Regions from separate parts of the Endozoicomonas sp. 8E genome, predicted to be linked through region 2. Evidence: predicted binding sites of a transcription regulator. Region 2 holds the regulator's gene; the other holds the start of a gene.
What was found. Region 2 encodes PhoB, which activates phosphate uptake and scavenging genes when phosphate is short. Its sites were predicted from a motif close to TGTCATANNNNTGTCANA; they were not measured.
Positions count from the first base shown of each region.

Region 1: the regulator PhoB is predicted to act here: its motif matches at 2,056-2,073, upstream of P6910_RS08750 (phosphate ABC transporter substrate-binding/OmpA family protein).

Region 1 is NZ_CP120717.1:2,588,211-2,599,041, reverse strand. Features, by position in the region: gene P6910_RS08755 (YecA family protein) at 1-561, shown strand, start outside; gene P6910_RS08750 (phosphate ABC transporter substrate-binding/OmpA family protein) at 640-2,004, opposite strand; gene P6910_RS08745 (tyrosine-protein phosphatase) at 2,181-4,415, shown strand; gene P6910_RS08740 (MerR family transcriptional regulator) at 4,457-4,825, opposite strand; gene ihfA (integration host factor subunit alpha) at 4,797-5,108, opposite strand; gene pheT (phenylalanine--tRNA ligase subunit beta) at 5,198-7,594, opposite strand; gene pheS (phenylalanine--tRNA ligase subunit alpha) at 7,639-8,667, opposite strand; gene P6910_RS08720 (hypothetical protein) at 8,946-9,662, shown strand; gene P6910_RS08715 (ATP-binding protein) at 9,820-10,831, opposite strand, start outside.
Region 2 is NZ_CP120717.1:7,063,005-7,073,835, forward strand. Features, by position in the region: gene P6910_RS25270 (hypothetical protein) at 1-689, opposite strand, end outside; gene P6910_RS25275 (PrkA family serine protein kinase) at 1,278-3,200, shown strand; gene P6910_RS25280 (YeaH/YhbH family protein) at 3,560-4,837, shown strand; gene P6910_RS25285 (SpoVR family protein) at 4,852-6,387, shown strand; gene P6910_RS25290 (H-NS family nucleoid-associated regulatory protein) at 6,847-7,269, shown strand; gene phoR (phosphate regulon sensor histidine kinase PhoR) at 7,708-9,027, opposite strand; gene phoB (phosphate regulon transcriptional regulator PhoB) at 9,072-9,761, opposite strand; gene ubiA (4-hydroxybenzoate octaprenyltransferase) at 10,102-10,831, opposite strand, start outside.

The DNA.
Region 1 (10,831 bases), 2.9 Mb from region 2:
GCGGATGAGGAAGGCTTCACCTTCCACGCCATCCATGGCTTCTACACCGCAATGACCATCATCCCGTTCGAATTGAAGACTGATGAGCGTAATGAGATTCTGTTTGGAACTCGGGTAACACTCTCTGGAGAAGATTCAGCCCTGCTGGAGCAGGCTCTTGATCAGTTGTCACGAGAAATCGATCGACAGTTTAATGAAGAAGAGGGCTTTGAGCTTTCCTGTGAAGAATTTACCGATCCGGATGATGAAGACCTGATGGACTGGTGCTGTGGTTTTCTTCAGGCTCATTTCATGACGGAAGAACAGTGGTTTCAGGAAAATGAACAGGAAGTCAGTGAATTGCTGCTCCCGGTTATGCTCGGCTCCGGACTGTTTGACGATGAGCCTGAGTTTGAAGCTATTCTGGAAGACGAAAAGCTGACTGAAGATATGTGCAGCCAGATACCTGAGGTGTTGATGGAACTTTATCTGCTGTTTAACTCTCCAGAGGAGGCCGGCGGCAAGCCGACAGCCAAGAAATTAAAATCAGTCCACAAGGCCCTACCGAGCAGGCGCCGGTAAAATAGTCTGCACGGCTCAAGAAGAAAGTGAACAGTGCTTCATACTATTGCACTGCCCTAAAGAAATTTATCGGTGAAATCAAAAGGACGCCGCCACTTGATTGGGTTCGCTTTCTGCTTTGACCCAGACTTCCACCCGGCGGTTTCTTATTTTGCTGGCCAGACTGTCTGCAGAAGACAATGCCATGTACTGACCATAACCCCGGTACTGGATTTTCTTCCGTGGAACTCCAGCCTTGACCAGGGCTCTTCTGACCACATCAGCCCTGAGCTTAGCCAAAAGATCTGAATTTCTCGATTGCACCCTCTGATCTGCAAAACCGATTAACAGAACCTCTCCTGGCTGTCGATCAATGAAACGCGCCAGCCTTTCAATATCATTGATAGCCTTGTTATCCAGCTGGGCACGCCCCTGGGCAAAGCGGAAATTAACAGAAGCACGGTCAAACCGATCAACAATCCGCTGATAATCCTCTGGTGCAGAGTGCACATCAGGGCTCATCAGCTCAACCGCCTGATGAACATAACCAACAGAAGCTACCACAGGCTGTGCCTGATCGCTGGTTGCAAAACGGAGAAAGTCGAGAGCATCAGGATCAGCGTCCTTTTCTGGCAGATACATATAAAGACGGCGACTCAGAACATAATCTTCCGTCGAAACGTGCAGCAGCTCGGGCTTCAATGCTCTGTCAGTGCCTTCAGAAACCATCAACGGCCTGGCTCGACCAATGGTATTCAGGCTGACAAAACCAATGCCCCCCGGAGTCGAGGCCACTTTGTCAGAGACATCGGTATTGGACTCAAAACGCCTGGCAGTAGGGTCTAGCTGGTATTTTTTGGCCAACACGAGGTTTTTGAAAGTATCCCAGGTTCCCGAACGATCATCGCGGGCAAACAGCGAAACCGGCAGATCTGCCCCTCCCAATTCTTCCCAGTTCTTCACTTCACCAGAAAAAAGACGGGCAATATCTTTGATATCCAGCTTGTTAATGGTGTTACCCGGATTCACAATAATCGCCAGACCGTCTATGCCAACAACATACTCTGCTTCCCGACTGCTGAAATCACCCATGTCAGACAACATGGCCTGTTCCCTGGTCTTTATCGGTCGTGATGCGGCGGCAATCTGCCCTTCCCCGCTGGCCAGGGCTTTAAAACCACTGGATGAACCATGAGCAGCAATAAAGATGCTGACTAATTGCTCCTTAGCGGGTAAAAAGCCAGTCACTTTGACCTCATTATCCAGACCGGTCGGGAAAACGCCTACTCCTTCTGCCCCCAGATACTTCAGATAGGACTCAGCTAATGATGGCCCTAATCTGGCACCTACAGTATTCGAGCCATGAATCGAGAACAATAATTCTTCTTGAGCCTGAGCACCAAAAGAAAGAAGGGATAAGAATGAATAAAACAGCAGAGACCAGAATGTTTTTGTTATTGTCATGAGTAAATTTCAGAGCACACTTCTAATTTTTCGGTGAGTCTATCGGCAAATTATGACAAAAACATGACACCTGTTAACGATAAACGCCTGTCAGTCCCGCTTGACCTGACTCTGTGGAAAAAGTCACATAGCCTTTTATACTGCAAGAATCAGGGAAGATTCTCAGGAGAGAGGTTGTGGGCAATACAATTAACAATAACGGGGCTTCTTCAATAAGCCATCCTCAAACAGCGGGCGCTGATCCACAGAATTCAATTACCAAGACAGTCAAGGTCAACGGCAAACTCTACAATTGCAGTGCTTCGAAAGTCTGGGGTTTGAGAGTTGCACGGGAAGTTCTCGGTGTTCATGGTCTGGTTAAACCCGTCTATGACCACTTCCATGGCAAGTTGCATGAACATCGCGCTGACATTACAGCGAACCCATCAAAACTGCCCTCAACACCACTTTCAGAAAGAACCGCCCGCCCACTGCCCAAGCTTCCCAACCAGATGAATGAGCAACCCACAACCCATTCGAAACCTGCTAATACACCGCTTGCAGTCAGAAACAGCAGTCCTGAAATCCAACCGGCTAAAGACCTGACAGCTCCGGAAATCATTAAAAACCTGGAGCATGGCAAGTTTGAGGATAAATCCGGTTTCTCACTCAACAAGTTCTCGGAAGCCGTCCAACAGCTCTCTACTGAGGATATCAAGCCATTGATGAAGCAGCTGAGCCGAAAGGAGGGCCCTGGTTATGATACGGTCATGCAAGAAGTACGAGAAATTTATGCTGAAAGAAAAGTCACTGAGGGGCTGAAAAAATTTGGTGACAATGTGCAGGGCCTCAAAGACCAATTTGCCGGACACTATGCCCATGTCCCCAAACTTGCAGCGGCGATGCTTGCAGAGATTGATCGTCAAGTTGGTCTTCAGGAAGCCCCTGACTCCCGATCCCTTGAACTTAAGGAACTGACTCCGTCCTTGCAGGGTGTCTATGACTCAGGCAATGGCTCCCAACTTGAATTTGGCACTTTCCAGGGAGTCTCACTTAAGCTGGATCAGGAGTACCCCAAAAGGCCTGATGACCGTGTAATTAATGAGCAATTCAAAAATATTCAAAATCCAGATATACGAGGTGAAATCCATAACGACCTTGCTTTCAGAGATCAGGCAATCCCAAAATACAAAGACATCCATCAGAGCGATGCAGGCAAAGCATTCGCACCGGGAGCTCCCTATCATGCGGCAAAAGTCGACCTGCCTGGTGGCAGCTTTATCGCCAGTCAGGGACCGATTGAAAAAACAGAAACCAACTTCATTAAAATGCTGGCTCATCATCGCCCTGCCGTTTCAGTTTCTCTTGTTAACTCCACAGAACTCCAGGATCCGAAAATTTCCCATAAAAAAGAAAATCAGCGTTCTATCGAAGTAGGCCCGAAGACAATCGGCGAAGAAAAAAACTACGATGGCGTGAAGGTGAGACTGGATGGACAATACTCTTTTGATAAGGGTAACGTTACCGTCAAACAATTCTCCATTAATGGGGAAACACAGTTCAGGGTGTACGATAAAAGCTGGGAAGACCATTCTGCCGGCAACCCGGAACGATTGGCAAAACTGTCGGTACTGGTTGAAAAGTTACGTCAGCACCCCTCCGTTGCCAGCAGGTCAGACAACCCCACCGTCGTCAACTGCAACGCGGGTGTCGGTAGAACAGGAACCTTCGTAACGATTGATAACAGCCTGCGTCAGTACCAAAAGACGGGAGAAGTTCCAAAGGATTTCACTCAAACCATCAACACCGCCCGCAAGGTCAGAAACAGATTTGTTCAAACAGCAGGGCAGTTCAATACCGTCACAGCGGTTCACGGACAGTTCACACCCTTGTTTAATCCCTTATTGAAAGAAGCGGGTCTGACTGTTGCGACACCTGCTACCCCTCAAAAAGCCCCGGAGCCCAAAGATAACGGACTGAAGTACGGCTCAGAAGATTATGCCGTCATCAATAGGGAAGCGCGAGATGCTGCCAGACTCAGAAGAGCCAATAGGGATGACACTTACGTCAATACCAACTTTGCAGACAAAACAAAAACTTCTGTTGAAAAGGCTCCAGACTTACCACCGGTAGCAGCGGAGAGAACCAAATACAATGGCCCTAAAGATGCCGATGAATTGCTGGATAAAATTACTGCCGGCGGGTATGGAATGACAATACAAACATTCGATAAAAATAAGCTGACCACTGAACTTACCCATGTCTTGCGTCAGGCACATCAGAATCAGGATCAGGAACAGTTCGATGAGATTTCTAAATACACCGAGACCTTGAAAGCGGATAAAAACTGGAGTCAGATAGGCCTGCTTATTGATAGAATCGTCAATAACCGCACGCAAAACGGCCCCCCGCCTACCCCTTCCCGAAGGTAAATTATACCGGCATCCGCCGGTATTTTTTTATCTGCATATTCTTACTTGGAAGGAATCCCATCCAGCGCATCGACAACATCCTCCAGCTCAGCAATGGTTTGCCGGATCAGTTGTTTGTACTGGGAAGCGTCCAGCTTCTGCACTTCGCCCTTGAGATGATTTCGGGCGCCGTCAATGGTAAAACGCTTGTCGTAGAGCAAACTGCGAATTTGCCGGATAAGCAGCACATCCTGTCGCCGGTAGTAACGACGGTTCCCGCGCCTGACCGGTTTTAGCTGCGAAAACTCCTGTTCCCAGTATCGCAGGACATGGGATTTGACCTGACACAAGTCGCTGACCTCACCGATGGTGAAGTAACGCTTGCCGGGAATAACAGGGAGATCACTCTTCCTGAGCTCTGTTTCCTGCATAAGCCTCGACTCGTGACCTGAGTTTCTGACCAGGCTTGAAAGTCACCACCCTGCGAGGAGAGATAGGAACCTCTTCGCCGGTTTTGGGGTTTCGGCCGGGCCGCTGACTTTTGTCTCGCAGTTCAAAATTACCGAAGCCGGATAACTTGACCTGTTCATTATTCTCTAATGCCTGACGGATCTGTTCGAAAAACTGCTCGACCATATCCTTGGCTTCGCGCTTGTTCAAACCGAGTTCTTCGTGCAGACGCTCGGCTATATCAGCTTTCGTCAGAGCTCCCATGGATAACTTCCGCTCTCTTATAACCAGGCCAGCGAACTGTCGAGCCTGCTCAGAAAACAGGCCCGATACAGGGCGCTCGCATTGGCTGATTAGCTTCGGAGACTGGCACCAAATTCCGATCCCAGCCGACTTACAATGCTGTCAATCAAGTGATTAACTTCTTCGTCTTTTAGAGTGCGGGAAGCGTGCTGCAAGGTCAAGCCCAAAGCAAGACTCTTATGACCTTCCGCAATGCCTTTTCCGGCATAAACATCAAAAACACGAACACCTTTCAACAGTTCAGAGGCTTCTTCCCGAATAACCCGGTTAAGACTGTCAGCAGCCACTTCTTGCCTGACAAGCAAGGCCAGATCACGACGGACTTCAGGGAATCTGGACAATGGTGTGAACTCTGTCACTTTACCCTGACTCACCGCCTCAAGGCTGGCTTCAAACATGATTACTGCACTATTCAGGCCCAACGCTTTCGCCAGGTTTGGATGCAAAGCACCTATGTGACCAATCACCTTGTCATCACGGACCAGCGCTGCACACTGACCAGGGTGCATGGCATCATGACTCTTACCCGCCTCCGGGCTGCTTTTTTCGAAACGGAACGCTCCTCCGGCACCACCCAGCTCCAGCAGAGCTTCCACATCCCCTTTCAGGTCGAAGAAGTCAACGGGCTCCGCTTTGATCGCCCAGCTTTCAGGGTAGCGACTGCCTGTAATCACGGCAGCAATCTGGTTTTCCTGCCTCAGAGTGTCGCCTTCACGAACAAACGTCTGACCGGTTTCGAACAGACGAACACGGCTCTGCTGACGATTCAGGTTGTAGCTGACCGTTTTAACCAAGCCCGGCAGCAAGGATGTTCGCATGACAGAAAGATCGCTGGCGATGGGGTTCGCCAGGGCGACAGGCTCACGGCCGGGATCAAACAGCTGATGCAGTTTCGGATCAATAAAGCTGAAGGAGACCGCTTCCTGATAGCCACGACCGACCAGAATACGACGAATGTCTGATTCTTTAACTCTGTTTTCATCCACCTGTTTGAGCTTCAGCAGGGCCGTTGGGATGGTTTCTGGCAGTCGCTCATAGCCGTAAATACGACCCAGCTCTTCCACCAGATCTTCTTCTATGGAGATGTCAAAACGCCAGCTTGGAACTGAAACGGTCCACTCACCTTCGGCAATAGAACTCATCTCCAGACCCAGTCGTGTCAGCAGAGCTTCAATCAGGTCATTCTCGATGGTAATGCCCAGCAAAGAAGCCACTTTTTCAGCTCTCAGCTTCACCGTGCTCAGTTCAGGCAGGTTGTCTTCGCTCACTGCCTCGGCAACAGGACCGGGCTGACCACCGCAGATTTCCAGAATCAGGGCGGTTGCTCTCTCAATGGCCTTACGCTGCAACCGGAAGTCCACACCACGCTCAAAGCGGTGGGAAGCGTCGGTGTGCAGTCCGTAGGAACGGGCTTTACCGGCAATGGTAATGGGATCAAAGAAAGCCGCTTCCAGCAGGACGTTACGGGTAGTTTGTGAGACACCGGAGCCTTCTCCGCCCATCACACCGGCAATACCCAGAGCCTGCTGCTCATCGGCAATGACCAGAGTCCCGGTATTCATGGTAACTTCCTGTCCGTCCAGCAGAACCAGCTTCTCCTGCTCGTGAGCCATGCGAACAATCAGGGAACCCTTCAGGGTATCCAGATCATAACCGTGCATAGGCTGACCCAGTTCCAGCATGACATAAGCGGTCACATCGACAACGGGATCAATGGAACGAATACCGGAACGACGCAGGCGCTCAACCATCCACAGAGGGGTAGGTTGCGTGACATCAACATCTTTCAGGACCCGGGTCAGGAATCGTGGGGCGCCTTCTTTGGATTCAACAGCCACCTTAAAAGTGTCGTCAATCGCCGTAGCTACCGGATCAACCTGAACTTCGCTGACATCAGCCAGGAAGTTCGCACTGACTTCGCGAGCCAGGCCCGCAATGCTTAAACAGTCACCTCGGTTTGGCGTCAGGTCAACATCAATAATCCTGTCATCAAGGTTCAGGTACTCCCGGATATCCTGACCTACAGTAGCACCCGCTGGCAGCTCCATCAGGCCGTCTGAAGATTCAGCCATGCCCAACTCTTCTTCCGCACACAGCATGCCGAAAGATTCAACACCGCGCAGTTTGGCTTTCTTGATTTTGAAATTGCCCGGCAGAACGGAACCGACTGTTGCAAAAGGCACACGAATACCAACACGGGCATTAGGCGCACCACAAACCACCTGAAACTCTTCCGATCCTGTACTGACACGGGTGACACGCAATTTGTCAGCATCCGGATGTTGTTCACAGGCAACAATTTCACCCACAACCACACCGGAAAACTCACCCGCTACCGGATCAACGTCGTCCACTTCCAGACCAGCCATGGTGATCTTATCTACCAGCTCCTGAGTGTCCGCTTCCAGGGCAACCCACTGACGTAACCATTGTTCACTGAATTTCATAGACTTTTCTCAACTCCGTTATTCGATCTGATCGCCGGAAACCGTTAATTGAACTGGCTCAGGAAGCGCAGGTCATTATCAAAGAACTGACGTAAATCGTTTACGCCGTAACGGAGCATGGCAAAACGCTCAACCCCCAGACCGAAGGCAAAGCCTGTGTACTTGTTGGTATCAATACCGGAGTATTCAAAGACTTTCGGATGGACCATACCGCAGCCCAGAACCTCCAGCCACTTGATGGAACCGTCTTCATTGCGTCCCCACTCAATGTCCACTTCTGCAGAAGGCTCAGTGAACGGGAAGTAGGAAGGACGAAAGCGGACTTTCAGGTCGTCACGCTCAAAGAACACTCTCAGGAAGTCACTGAGAACACTCTTCAGGTCAGCGAAGCTGACTTTCTCGGCCACATAAAGACCTTCGACCTGGTGAAACATCGGGCTGTGGGTCTGGTCGGAATCGCAACGGTACACCTTGCCCGGGCAAACAATGGCAATAGGCGGTTTCTCACCGGCCTTGCTCAGGGCTTCCATGACACGCACCTGAACCGGAGAAGTGTGGGTTCTCAGAACGGTGCTGTCATTGAAGTAAAAAGTATCGTGCATGGCACGGGCCGGGTGATGACCGGGAATATTCAACGCTTCAAAGTTGTGGTAATCGTCTTCGATTTCGGGCCCCTGGGCCACTTCAAAGCCGATGTTGCCAAAGTAATCGGTGATGCGCTCCATGGTGCGGGTAACTGGGTGAACCGTCCCCAGGTTCTGACTACGGCCGGACAGGGTGACATCAATGGTTTCACTGGCCAGGCGAGCTTCCAGAGCCACTTTCTCCAGACCTTCACGTTTCACATCCAGGGCAGCCTGAACCTGCTGCTTGGCTTCGTTAATAAAGCCGCCCGCCTTCGGACGTTCTTCCGGAGACAGTTTGCCCAGACCTTTCAACAGCTGGGTCAGCTCGCCTTTTTTGCCAAGAAACCGTACCCGAACCTGGTCCAGATCAGCGGCATTGGCAGCTGACTCAACTTCCGCCAGGGCAGAGACGACTATAGGTGAAACAAGTGTTTCCAGATTCTCCATGGGATTCCTGATAACCGATGCGTAGAGAAAATAAACCGCCAATTCTAGCGGTTGAGGAAGGGTTTGAATAGATATAATACTCAGCCATACAGAATCGAATATTTCTGGCTTATCGGACAGGTGCTCTGCAAGGCACAACGGCGGGAGCATTGCGAGCTATGTGACCGGAGTTGCAACGCAGCACGTCTTGCATTCCACCCGGCGCATTCTATAGTGTTACCTCCGGCAAACAATGGGCCAGAAAATACGATTTCATAGGATTGAGTACTTACTTTGTTATGAAAACTATTTCAACTTTTCTATTATTTTTGCTCTTTTCCAAAAATGCTTCCGGTGTTTACCTTGCCAGCAAGGGATCGATACAACACAATCTCGCATTTAAAAGTCCCACATCTTCCTCAATTACTCATTTAACAGAGTTAAAAACTTTAGCCTTGGCTATACCTCTTGGAGTAATGTCATTCACTTTTTTGACAACTGGATCAAGGAATGTGGCAGAAGGAAGGCAAAACCAAAACTTGGTGAGAAATTTATTTTTCCTTTCGTTGGGATTTATTGGTCTATCAGGTGCTAAATCAAATTATATCAAAAAAGAGGAGAGTGCTTGTTCTTTCCTTGATAAACTGAGGCAAGGCGTTTTGAGTGATCATTATTTTGGCGAAAATCCGACGAAATATTGTTATGCAAGCACGAACATAATGGCTATCAATGCATGTATATTTCATGAGCAGCATTTATTATTAAATCGGTCAAATTTACAGGAGAAAAATCAACAAAAAATTAAGACGTACAGAAAAATCATACTTTCAGAGCGAGATGAGTCAGTCTACTCAGCTGGTTTTCTTAATGGTGAGTTTATTATCACCAAACTACCTCCAAGTTTTTTTTGGGAGTTAGAACATTCACATTTATATTTAATTTTCAATAGGCAACGAGGTTACACAATTATTTCAGCTGATCAAAATAACGAAGCCTGGATATGCCCCTATTACTAAAAAGTTCGCACATAACGAATGGTACCAGTTCGATCCTCTGGCACCATCATGACTGCACTGTGGACAACCCTGCCTTTTTGTTAAGCCGGTGTCTTTTGCCAATTTATCGACAGGCTTTGTTCCCAACAAACGCTCCCGGCAAACGTTGCTGCTTGAGCTAGTTCTGTAGTCCGGATTCCGCAAAGTCCGGGAACATATGCTCTAGCCGCTCTCCGATACGGACCTCCCCATCTAGAAGTTGAAGAAATTTTAAATAATCCATTACAGCTTCCAAGAATAATATGCGGTCATTGGTTTTCACTACCAGTTTCAAGCCTTCGTCGTGTACTTTCTGAACAACATTTAAGAACTGCTTGATCCAAGGATTACTAAAAGTAATATCACACTCCATAAAAACAGCCTGATGCCCTGTTTTGGATAAATGGTTGAAATAGAATTTCGGGCTTACAAATTCTGTTCCGGGTAATTCGGGAGGGCCCACCCGGCGGATCTGTTCGGCTGGAATACTGAGTACTCTGGCCATTTCGTCTATTGATACGGCGTGCTCAGTGATCACTCCTGCCGCATTACGGCCTTGATACTGACCCAGTTGCGATATTGCATCAGCAGCCAGTACATCAGGGCTGTGCCACCATTGGGAACGGCAACTGTCTCCCTGCAAATCACTAAGGTAAAGAAAATTATGGGCGTACCTGGTAAAGGGATCGATATCGCCAAGGAGTCCAGCTTTGACAGGAATATGATGATTTGAACTGACCATGATAGCTTTCTTGGCAGTCATCACATGTTTCATTGTTCTTGCCAGAAGTTGTTTGCTAAAGTGACCGCCGTTAGCATCATCGATTACCACCAAATCTTTACCGGCAAGCATCTCCCTGATCTTGCTATCCCATTCATTTTCATTACCCTGGAAGCACTGATACAGTTCACCTGCCTTATCTGCGTCCAGATACAGGGTGTTGACACCATAGTCGGCTGCTTTTTTGGCAACAGCCACACAAAGATGTGTTTTTCCTAGTCCCGGTGATCCGGTCAGGAATAGTCCCATGGGCTTTTTATACGAGGCTCCACCCTGATTATTAATCACAGCATGCGTGAACTTCAGGGCCGTCTCATGCATCAGTTCCTGCTGTGTTGAGCGGGGTATGAATTGATCTATATCAGCATCA
Region 2 (10,831 bases):
ACAGCAGCAAGACTTGCTCTTGCTGGCCTGAAGCCTTTATGGATCAAGGCTTCGTAAGTGACAGCACCAACCATAACCCCATTAATCGAAGACAATATCGCGTATTCCCCAGCCACATACCTTTTAGTTGTAATATCTCTTACGAACCTCATGTGTCTTAGAATTTGCACCGAAATAGCGCTGACTACGGTTCTTAATAGCGCTTCTGAAGCAAGGTAAGTCAAGACTCCGACAGGTATGTGCCGCCTCGTTTTCGTCATAGAGGCATAAATATCCATTCCTGCACCGGCAAAATAAAGGAGTTTCCACCAGTGCTGTTCCAGGGGCCAGGAAGACACATGCCCGGCCAGCGCCACTTCGGCGGTAGTTATCACGGGAGCCAGTTGCAAACAGAAATCCGTTTTCAACTCTTCCAGCTCCTTTGTATCCGATGCAGCCAGATCATAGGTGTTTGAAAGCCCGGAGACTATTCCCGCTGTTTCACAGACACCCCACCATATACCCAGGTTGAGCAGGGTAGACAAAGAGAGTCCGGCAACGCTTCCCGCTAACTCAAGCCCGTTTGCCACCAGTGTGGTGTCATTTAAAGGCTCAAGAAAATCAAAATCATTTTTTGAGGGGGGACTGGCCTCTGTCGTCGAATAAAACAAACACAAAAGTAACGGAAACAGGTTGAATGACTTTTTCATGATGATTTCCCGGAAACATTGACTAAACAGGAAATATAGCCACTCGGCGAAGCTATAAATGAAAATTTCCCTGACTACATTTCCCTAACTACAAAGTGCGGTGCAAATAAGGCAGCTATCAGCCCCTGATTCGGAAGTATTTGGCTGCCAATCTTTTACATAAACTTAGTCGTATAATTTTAATTTATGCAAAGATGGCAAACCTGTCACAAACGCCAAAAGCTCAGTGCATTTTTTTGAGTGCAGAAAAAAAATCGCTATTTTCTGCACTAAACCCGACGACAGCTATTGCAGATTGATTAAAAACTCCACATTATAAAATCTAATGGGTTGGACTTTTCCTGCCATTGTGTTTGAGTCAACGAACAGGAGACTGACCGGGAATAAAAAATTCTTGATCAGACTTCCAGGTTTCAGTTGAGCTTTCCATGATGTCAGCCAATGGACGGCTGCCAGCCCGGGCCACTTTCTATACTGACTCTCTTCAATCATAAGAGTGGCCAATGTACTGATCTTGAGACAGTCGAAAGAAGGGGCGCCTCCCGATACGACTGTCGAATCCGAACATCAGACAGGGCAGGGCACAATATGGATATATTTAACCACTACCAGGAGCGATTCCAATCCACGCAGCAGGAAGAGCTCACCATTCAGGAATATCTCGACCTCTGTAAAGATGACCCCGGGGCCTATGCCAATGCAGCAGAAAGAATGCTGATGGCCATTGGCGAACCGGAGATGACAGACACCTCCCGGGATTCTCGCCTGAGTCGTATTTTTTCCAACAAACTGATCAAACGTTACCCCGCCTTTGAAGAGTTCTATGGCATGGAAGAAGCCATTGAACAGATTGTTTCCTACTTCAAGCACGCCGCCCAGGGACTGGAAGAAAAGAAACAGATTCTTTATTTGCTGGGTCCGGTGGGTGGCGGTAAATCTTCTCTGGCGGAAAAACTGAAAGCCCTGATGCAAAAGCAACCTTTCTACGCCATTAAGGGGTCGCCGGTTTTTGAATCACCACTGAACCTGTTCAATGCCGATGAGGATGGAGACATTCTGACTCAGGAATACGGCATTCCCAGACGTTATCTGGGCGGCATCATGTCGCCCTGGGCAGTGAAGCGTCTTAACGAGTTTGGTGGTGACATCACCAAGTTCAAGATTGTAAAACTCTGCCCCAGCATTCTTAACCAGGTAGCCATCGCCAAGACCGAACCCGGTGATGAAAACAACCAGGACATTTCCAGTCTGGTGGGTAAAGTGGATATCCGTCAGCTGGAAGAATACTCTCAGGATGATCCGGATGCTTACAGCTTCTCCGGAGCACTCTGCCGCGCCAACCAGGGTCTGATGGAATTTGTGGAGATGTTCAAGGCTCCTATCAAAGTTCTCCACCCATTGTTGACTGCCACTCAAGAGGGCAATTACAACAGCACTGAAGGGATGGGGGCGATTCCTTTCAACGGTGTGATCCTGGCTCACTCCAACGAATCAGAATGGCAAACCTTCAAGAACAATAAAACCAACGAAGCCTTTATTGACCGGGTTAACATTGTCAAAGTGCCCTATTGCACAAGAGTGAAAGAAGAGATTCTGATTTATGAGAAACTGCTTTCCAGCAGCTCTCTGAGAGAAGCGCCCTGCGCACCCGATACCCTGAAGATGCTGGCCCAGTTCTCGGTTCTGTCTCGAGTCAAGGAACCTGAAAACTCCAACGTTTACTCGAAGATGCGGGTCTACGACGGTGAAAGCCTGAAGGACACTGACCCTAATGCCAAGCCGCTTCAGGAATACAAAGATGCAGCAGGGGTGGATGAAGGTATGGAAGGGCTTTCAACCCGTTTTGCTTTCAAGATTCTCTCCAAGGTCTTCAACTTTGATCCCACCGAAGTGGCGGCAAACCCGGTTCATATGCTGTACGTATTGGAGCAGCAAATAGAACAGCAGCAATTCCCGAAAGAAATCCATGAACGCTACCTGCGTTATGTGAAGGAATTTCTGGCGCCTAAGTACATTGAGTTTCTGGGCAAGGAAATTCAAACTGCTTACCTCGAATCATACTCTGAGTACGGACAGAATATCTTCGACCGCTACATCACCTACGCTGACTTCTGGATTCAGGATCAGGAATACCGAGATCCGGAAACCGGAGACATACTCGACCGGGCTTCAATCAACGAAGAGCTGGAGAAGATTGAGAAGGCCGCCAGTATCGCCAATCCGAAAGACTTCCGTAATGAAGTGGTGAACTTTGTACTCAGAGCCCGGGCCAACAATCAGGGTAAAAACCCAAGCTGGTCCAGCTACGAGAAAATGCGCACCGTGATTGAAAAGAAAATGTTCTCCAATACTGAAGACCTTCTGCCAGTCATTTCATTCAATGCCAAAAGCAGTAATGAAGACCAGCGCAAACACAACGAGTTTGTGAAGCGTATGGTTGAGAGAGGCTATACCGAGAAACAGGTGAGACTGCTGGCAGAATGGTACATCAGGGTCAGAAAGTCGCAGTGAGAGCTGAGGCCTGCGACGCTGTCGCAGGCCCTGTTAAATGGAATTATTCTTTGATCATTTACAGGTCCGACTAACGACCATGGGCAGGTGAAAAAAGTGATCAAAAAATAATTTCGAGACCGCTTCGAAAGTGACTGATGAACGTCAGAAAATAGCTTTCGGAGCCAAAATACACAAAAACGGTGGAAAGATGTCACCCTATTCCGATAACTACTAAAACCATGATCGAAAAAAAGCCGTAAGCGAAAAAAATCATGGCAAGCAGGTGTTGGAATAACAAGGTTTTGAACAGGCAGTTCAAAACTGGCGACATGGAAATCATGAAATGTTCTGTGTCATAACAGACAGGGAGCGTGCTGATGAGCATTATTATTGATCGACGTCTGAACGGGAAAAACAAGAGTACTGTCAATCGGCAGCGTTTTCTGGACAGATACCGAAAGCACATTAAAAAAGCGGTTTCTGAAGCGGTTAACAAACGCTCCATTACGGATGTGGAATCTGGCAGTCAGGTTACCATTCCCACCAAAGATCTCTCTGAACCCCGTTTTCAGCATGGTCAGGGTGGCCGCTACAAACAGGTTCATCCCGGTAATAAAGAGTTTGTTTCCGGCGACAGAATCAAGCGACCTTCCGGTGGTTCCGGCCAGGGTTCAGGACGGGGTAAAGCCGGTAACTCCGGCGAAGGCATGGACGAGTTCAGCTTCCAGATCAACCATGAAGAATTTCTGAATCATATGTTCGATGACCTTGAGCTGCCAAACCTGGTTCGCAAGCAGCTTCAGGATGCCACTGAATTCAAAATGAAGCACGCCGGTTACACCAGCGAAGGCTCTCCTGATCGATTAAACATTGTTCGCTCCCTGAGATCAGCCCACGCTCGAAGAATTGCCCTCGGTGGCGGTGCCCGAAAGGAAGTAAGAGCATTAAGACGGCAGCTTCGTGAGCTGGAAGTCAGCCCGGAGGAAACCGATTCTCAACTCGTCGAAGAACTTCGCGAGAAGATCAAAGAGCTCAATGGCAAGTTGAAAAAGCTGCCCTTTATTGATGACTTTGATCTCAAGTACAACAACCTGATCAAAGTTCCCAGCCCCAGTAACAAGGCCGTAATGTTTTGTGTCATGGATGTCTCCGGTTCCATGACACAGGAAATCAAAGACATGGCCAAGCGCTTTTTCATCCTGCTTTATTTGTTCCTGCAACGTAATTACAAACAGATCGAAGTAGTCTTTATCCGGCACCATACTGCTGCGAAAGAAGTCGATGAGGATGATTTCTTTTATTCCAGAGAAACCGGCGGAACCATTGTCTCCAGTGCTCTGGAGATGACCAGCGACATCATCAATAAACGTTACAACCCGGTGGACTGGAACATTTACGTCGCCCAGGCTTCCGATGGCGATAACTGGGAAGGGGATTCCAGCGTCTGTTCAAAAATTCTGACCGAGCAGATCATGTCGAAGGTTCAATACTTTTCCTACGTCGAAATCACCGACCGGGCTCACCAGAACCTGTGGCGTGAATACGAAAGCATAGCTGAACAGTTCGCCGACCAGTTTGCCATGCAACAGATCAAAACGCCGAATGACATTTATCCTGTGTTCCGTCGTCTGTTTGAGAAAAAAGAAACCGTATAAGCGAGGCACCAACCATGAGTGAGGTTACAGATATTAAAGAGAGAGAACCCATCTCCACGGGTTCAGAATGGACCTTTGATCTCATTCAGGAATACGACCGTGAGCTGGCACGTCTGGCTGACAAGTTCCGACTGGAGACTTACCCGAACCAGATTGAGGTCATCAGTGCCGAACAGATGATGGATGCCTACTCTTCCACGGGTATGCCATTAATGTACAGCCACTGGAGCTTTGGTAAACAATTTCTCCATACCCAGCAGAACTATCAGCGTGGCCGCATGGGGCTGGCTTATGAAATTGTGATCAACTCCAACCCCTGTATCGCTTATCTCATGGAAGAAAACACCATGACCATGCAGGCCCTGGTACTGGCCCATGCCAGTTATGGTCATAACTCATTCTTCAAAGGTAACTATCTGTTCCAGACCTGGACCGATGCCGAATCCATTATTGACTACCTGATGTTTGCCAAGCGTTATGTTGCTGAGTGTGAAGAAAAATATGGCGTCGAAGCGGTTGAAGATGTTCTGGATGCTGCTCATGCCCTGATGAATCAGGGTGTTAATCGCTACAAACGTCCGAGGCCACTTTCAGCAGATCAGGAAAAAGAGCGCCAGCAGGAAAGAGCAGAGTACATTCAGAGAACCCTGAACGACATCTGGAGTACCATTCCAAAGACGGAAGATAAAGAAGAGAAAAAAGTTGAACGCTTTCCCAAAGACCCGGAAGAGAATATTCTCTACTTTCTGGAAAAGAATGCGCCACTGCTGGAAACCTGGCAGCGTGAACTGCTGCGAATAGTCAGGAAAGTATCCCAATACTATTACCCTCAACGTCAAACCCAGGTGATGAACGAAGGCTGGGCCTGCTTCTGGCACTACCATCTTCTCCATGAGCTTTATGATGAAGGAAAAGTCACCGAGGGCTTTATGCTGGAATTTCTGCACTCTCACTCAAGTGTCGTATACCAGCCTCCTTTTGACAGCCCGCACTACAGCGGCATCAACCCCTATACACTGGGCTTCAGTATGTTTCAGGATATTCGCAGAATCTGTGAAAATCCTACCGATGAAGACAGGCACTGGTTCCCGGACATTGCCGACAGTGACTGGCTGGAAACCGTGCACTTTGCAATGAAAAACTTCAAGGATGAAAGCTTTATTTTGCAATTCCTGTCTCCCAAAGTGATGAGAGACCTCAGACTCTTCTCGATTCTGGATGACGAAAGCAAATCCTACCTGGAAGTTGATGCGATTCATAACAGCACCGGATATAAAGAAGTCAGGGAGTCACTGGCTGCCCAGTATAACCTTGGGAACCGAGAACCCAATATCCAGGTCTTTGATGTGGACGTGCGAGGCGATCGAACCCTGACTCTCAGACATTACCAGCACCAGGGACGCCCACTGGATAAAAGTACTGAGGAATTACTCAAGCACGTCCATCGGCTCTGGCAATTTGATGTCAAACTGGAGTCGGTGACCATTGATAACAAGGTAAGCAAAAGCTATCAGTGCCCGGATAAAAAAGATTCCGGAAAGCCTCACTAAAAAGATATGATTGAAAGATTAAGGTCTTTTTATATTTAAAACTAATAAGAATTAATCAGCCATCCTGTCCACTTAAAACCGATGCCCCGCTGCCATGGCAGTGGGAGCTGGCCCTTCCGTTCAATGCAAAAAATACTGAATACGCTGAAAACCAGAGCCTTGATATCTGTAACGACATTTTCAAAGAGCCAGATACAAGGCTGAATGTTTGTTATTTTAAAAACAAGCAATACAACTATAAGCAATTAAATTCATTTGCGTGTCTTAAATGACTCACAACTGTTTATGTATTGTACAATTATTCGTATCCTCTCATAAAACGTTATTAAATCTATTTAAATAGTCCATAAAAGCACATTAAATGCTTCCATCAATTTAAAGCTTCCTGTATAAATAGTTACCTTCGTCATTGAAAATCATTAATACCCCGTCGAATTGGTCTGAATTGGGAGTTCCTGAATGAACGTTTTTGAAGAAATTCATCACCGCCTGAGCAGTAAAACTCGTATCCGCTCTTTGTTTAAAGATGTTCATGTCGAAGATCTTGAGCGTATCATCTCCAGAATGCAGGATGTACTGCAGGAGAAAGTTGAAGCCCGCAATAAAATTGATGAAGAGCGTCAAGCCAAACTGGAAAATATTGAAGCCGTTAAGCAAATCATGGCTGAACGCGGCATTTCAATGGAAGACCTGGACCACTTGGAAGTAGCATCTACAAAACGTCGTCGTAATGTCCAGAGGTTTACTTTTGAGTACCAGACAGAAGCCGGCAACACCGTCCAATGGGACGGCTCTACCACAGGCCGTCTGCCGCGTGACTTCCAGAGCTACCTGGACCGCACCGGCAAAAAACGCCTGGACTGCGTTGTTGGCGAAGAGTAAGTCTACATTTGCCAGAATTTCGGGTTCATGCCCAGCCCGCAGCTTCTTGAGTACAAACACCAATGGATCAAAGTACAATTCTTTGAAAACCTCCCCCACTGACTCGAAGTAACCAGCTGGGGATTCCATTACAGGGTGCTCAGGGCGAGACCACCCTGTTGAACGCTTGGTAGTGTACCCCGCGACAGGTGCTCAAGAGACAGATATAAACTAGTAAAGAAAATACAAATACGCAAACCCGGTGTTCGCAGGATGATTGAAATACACCACCCTGCCAACTGCCGGAAATCAGCGTTTCAGAGTAAAGATAGTCAGGATCAGGCTGTAAAACAGACTATTCGAAGATGAGACCATGAAAAGATTATTCATTTTTTGATGCCAGGCCAAAAAGCAGAAAAGGTGCCACCGGTCCTGTTCTGCTTTTTTCATGAGTGTTTTTCATGAATGTTCCAACTCGAGGCATTTTTCCGGAAAGTGGCAAACAAAGCGGCTGCCTTTTCCCGGGTGACTGCTGATCGTGAGTTTGCCTCCATGTCTCAGCATGACGTGCTTGACGATGGCCAAACCAAGCCCCGTTCCCCCGGTATTCTGGCTACGACTTTTATCAATCCGGTAAAAGCGCTCAGTCAACCTCGGAATATGCATTGGATCAATACCGACACCATTGTCTTCCACCATCATATGTCCGCCTTCCTTGTCCTGCCACCAACGAACATGTATTTTTCCACCCCGGGGTGTATAGCGCACGGCATTAAAGACCAGATTCGAGAAGGCACTGCGCAACTCACTACTGCTGCCTGCCAAAAAGACATCTTCAGGACAATCCAGAGAAATCTGATGCTGGTTTTCACCACTGAGTGCACATCCGTCTTCAACAATGCTGCTGAGCATGGTTTTAACATGAACCCCGTTTTCGTCTGCCTGAGCTTCAGCCGACTCCAGCTTGGACAGCAACAACAGATCTGCCACCAGATTCTGCATTCTCAGTGACTGCTCCTGCATCCTGTTCAGTGCTTTTTCCCAAACAGGAGGCAAACCCGAATCCGGGCCCAGACTGTCCAGCATGGTTTCGAGGTATCCAGACACAACCGTCAGTGGTGTTCTCAGTTCATGAGATACATTGGCAACAAAATCTTTTCTCATGACTTCCAGCTGATTCAAACGCGTGACATCTCTGACGGTCATGAGACGATTGCCTTTGCCATAAACCGTTACATTAAATTGCAGTTGATGGTCCGGGTTGATTGGAGAGGGGATCTCAAGGGCTTTTTGATAACCACCCTGCTCAAAGTAGTCAGCAAACCTTGGATCACGTAGCAGGTTGGTAATCAACTGCCCCTGATCGTCAGGCGTCTTAAACCCCATCAACATTCCAGCGGCAGGATTCCACCATTCCAGGTTGCTCTGATTATCTATCATCACAACACCGTCGTTCAGCGCAGCGGTTGATTCCTGAACGCGTTCAATCACTCCGGCCAGCTTTTGCCGGGAACGACTGTGTTGTTTCTGCAATCGATAGATGCCATCAAAAATTTCACCCCAGAACCCTTTGCTCTCCGGGGGCTCTTTGCTTCTGGCCCTGGGGTCATTCAGCCAGTCCAGCAGCTTGAAGAGTTGACGGAAGCTCCAGACAAAATAACCTCCCATAACCACACAGAGCCCTAAAAAAGGCTCTCCAAACAACCAGCCCAGGGAAAACCCGACAATCAGGTAAGCGATCAGGCGGCTCAGCAAATGAGTTTTTGAAATTGTTGTCATATTACTCCCGGCCAGATGACTGCTGAGCGCTGAGCATAAAAGTTTTACACCCTCGTTGAGAAACGATATCCAGTACCACGAACCGTTTGCACAAAGGCTTCATAGTTATCACCTAAGGCTTTACGCAAGCGTCGAATGTGTACATCAACGGTTCGCTCTTCCACATAAACGTTGCCACCCCAGACCTGATCCAGCAACTGCCCACGGGTATAGGCGCGCTCCTGGTGCGTCAGGAAAAACTGCAGCAAACGGTACTCGGTAGGTCCTATTTCAGCAGGTGAGCCATCGATGGAGACTCTGTGACTGACAGGGTCCAGTTCCAACCCGTTGATGACAATGGGCGACTGGTTATCAAAGCCACCTGTACGACGAAGAACCGCTTTTAAACGGGCAGCCAGCTCACGGGGAGAAAAAGGCTTGGTGATATAGTCATCGGCACCGGTTTCAAGCCCCTGGATTTTGTGGTCTTCTTCACCTTTGGCCGTCAACATAACGATGGGTATTTCAGACGTCAGCTCACTGCGCTTCAGACGGCGGGCCAGCTCAATTCCGGAGACATCTGGTAACATCCAGTCCAGCAAGATCAGATCGGGTTTGTTATCCACAATCAGAGAGTGCGCTTCCTTGGCATCTGCTGCCTCAAGACAGTCATAACCTGCCATTTCCAGAGCAACGGTCACCATTTCGCGAATCGGTGCTTCGTCATCTACGATCAGAATGGTCTTTCCTGGCATTAATCTCTACCTGTTATCTTATCTGTCGATTCGATTTCGGCGGTGACGTTCTGGCGTCTATCAGCTACAGCTCATTGGGGCTTACCGGGAGGGTAATATTTCGGGCAACACCCTTCCGATCGCTCAGGGCTGTTTCTCACTACTTTGATCAACCGCACTATACACCGGACATTACACCTTTGAAATGTTACAGGCAGATGACACACTCCAGGCTGATATCACGGCTTAAAAATAAAAAGATCCCTCAGGGTCTGCAGGATAAGGCTTTTCGCCATTTGTCCCGGCAGCCGCCATAAGTAGCAATACTTACCAAACTTCAAGCCAGATTGAAGTTTGAAGATCAAAGATAACTCAACACGAGACCCGCAAATACAATGGCTCCGACCCAGTGGTTATTAAGAAATGCCCTGAAGCAGGCGTCACGCTCACGACGATGGGTTAACCATTGCTGATAAACGAAAAGGGCTGCAACAGCCAACAGTGAAAGATAATAGAGAGCACCTGACTCCAGTTGATGGCCTACCATGGCCAGTGTCATCAGGGTAAGTACCTGCAGGCAACCTACGATCAGGTTATCCATCTCCCCAAATAGAATGGCTGTGGACTTGATCCCCACTTTCAGATCATCGTCACGGTCCACCATGGCGTATTGAGTATCGTAAGCCACCGTCCAGAAGAGATTGGCCAGAAACATCAGCCAGGCGATGTTTCCCAAGGCGCCACTCTGAGCCGCAAAAGCCATGGGGATCGACCAGCCAAAAGCAGCCCCCAAAACCACCTGGGGCAGATGAGTGTGTCTTTTTGCAAAAGGGTAAGCCAAGGCCAGCAAAAATCCGGCAAAAGAGAGCTGGACGGTAAGGGTATTGGTAAAGAGTACGAGAATGAAAGACAAAAGCACCATGCCGGAGAAATAAATCAGCGCTTCTTTTTCCTGAATTTTACCCGTTACCAGCGGTCGATGCTGTGTTCGCTTAACATGGCCGTCCACTTTCCTGTCTGCAAAGTCATTAATAACGCAGCCTGCACTGCGCATCAAAACCACGCCGACCGAAAAAATCACCAGATTCTTC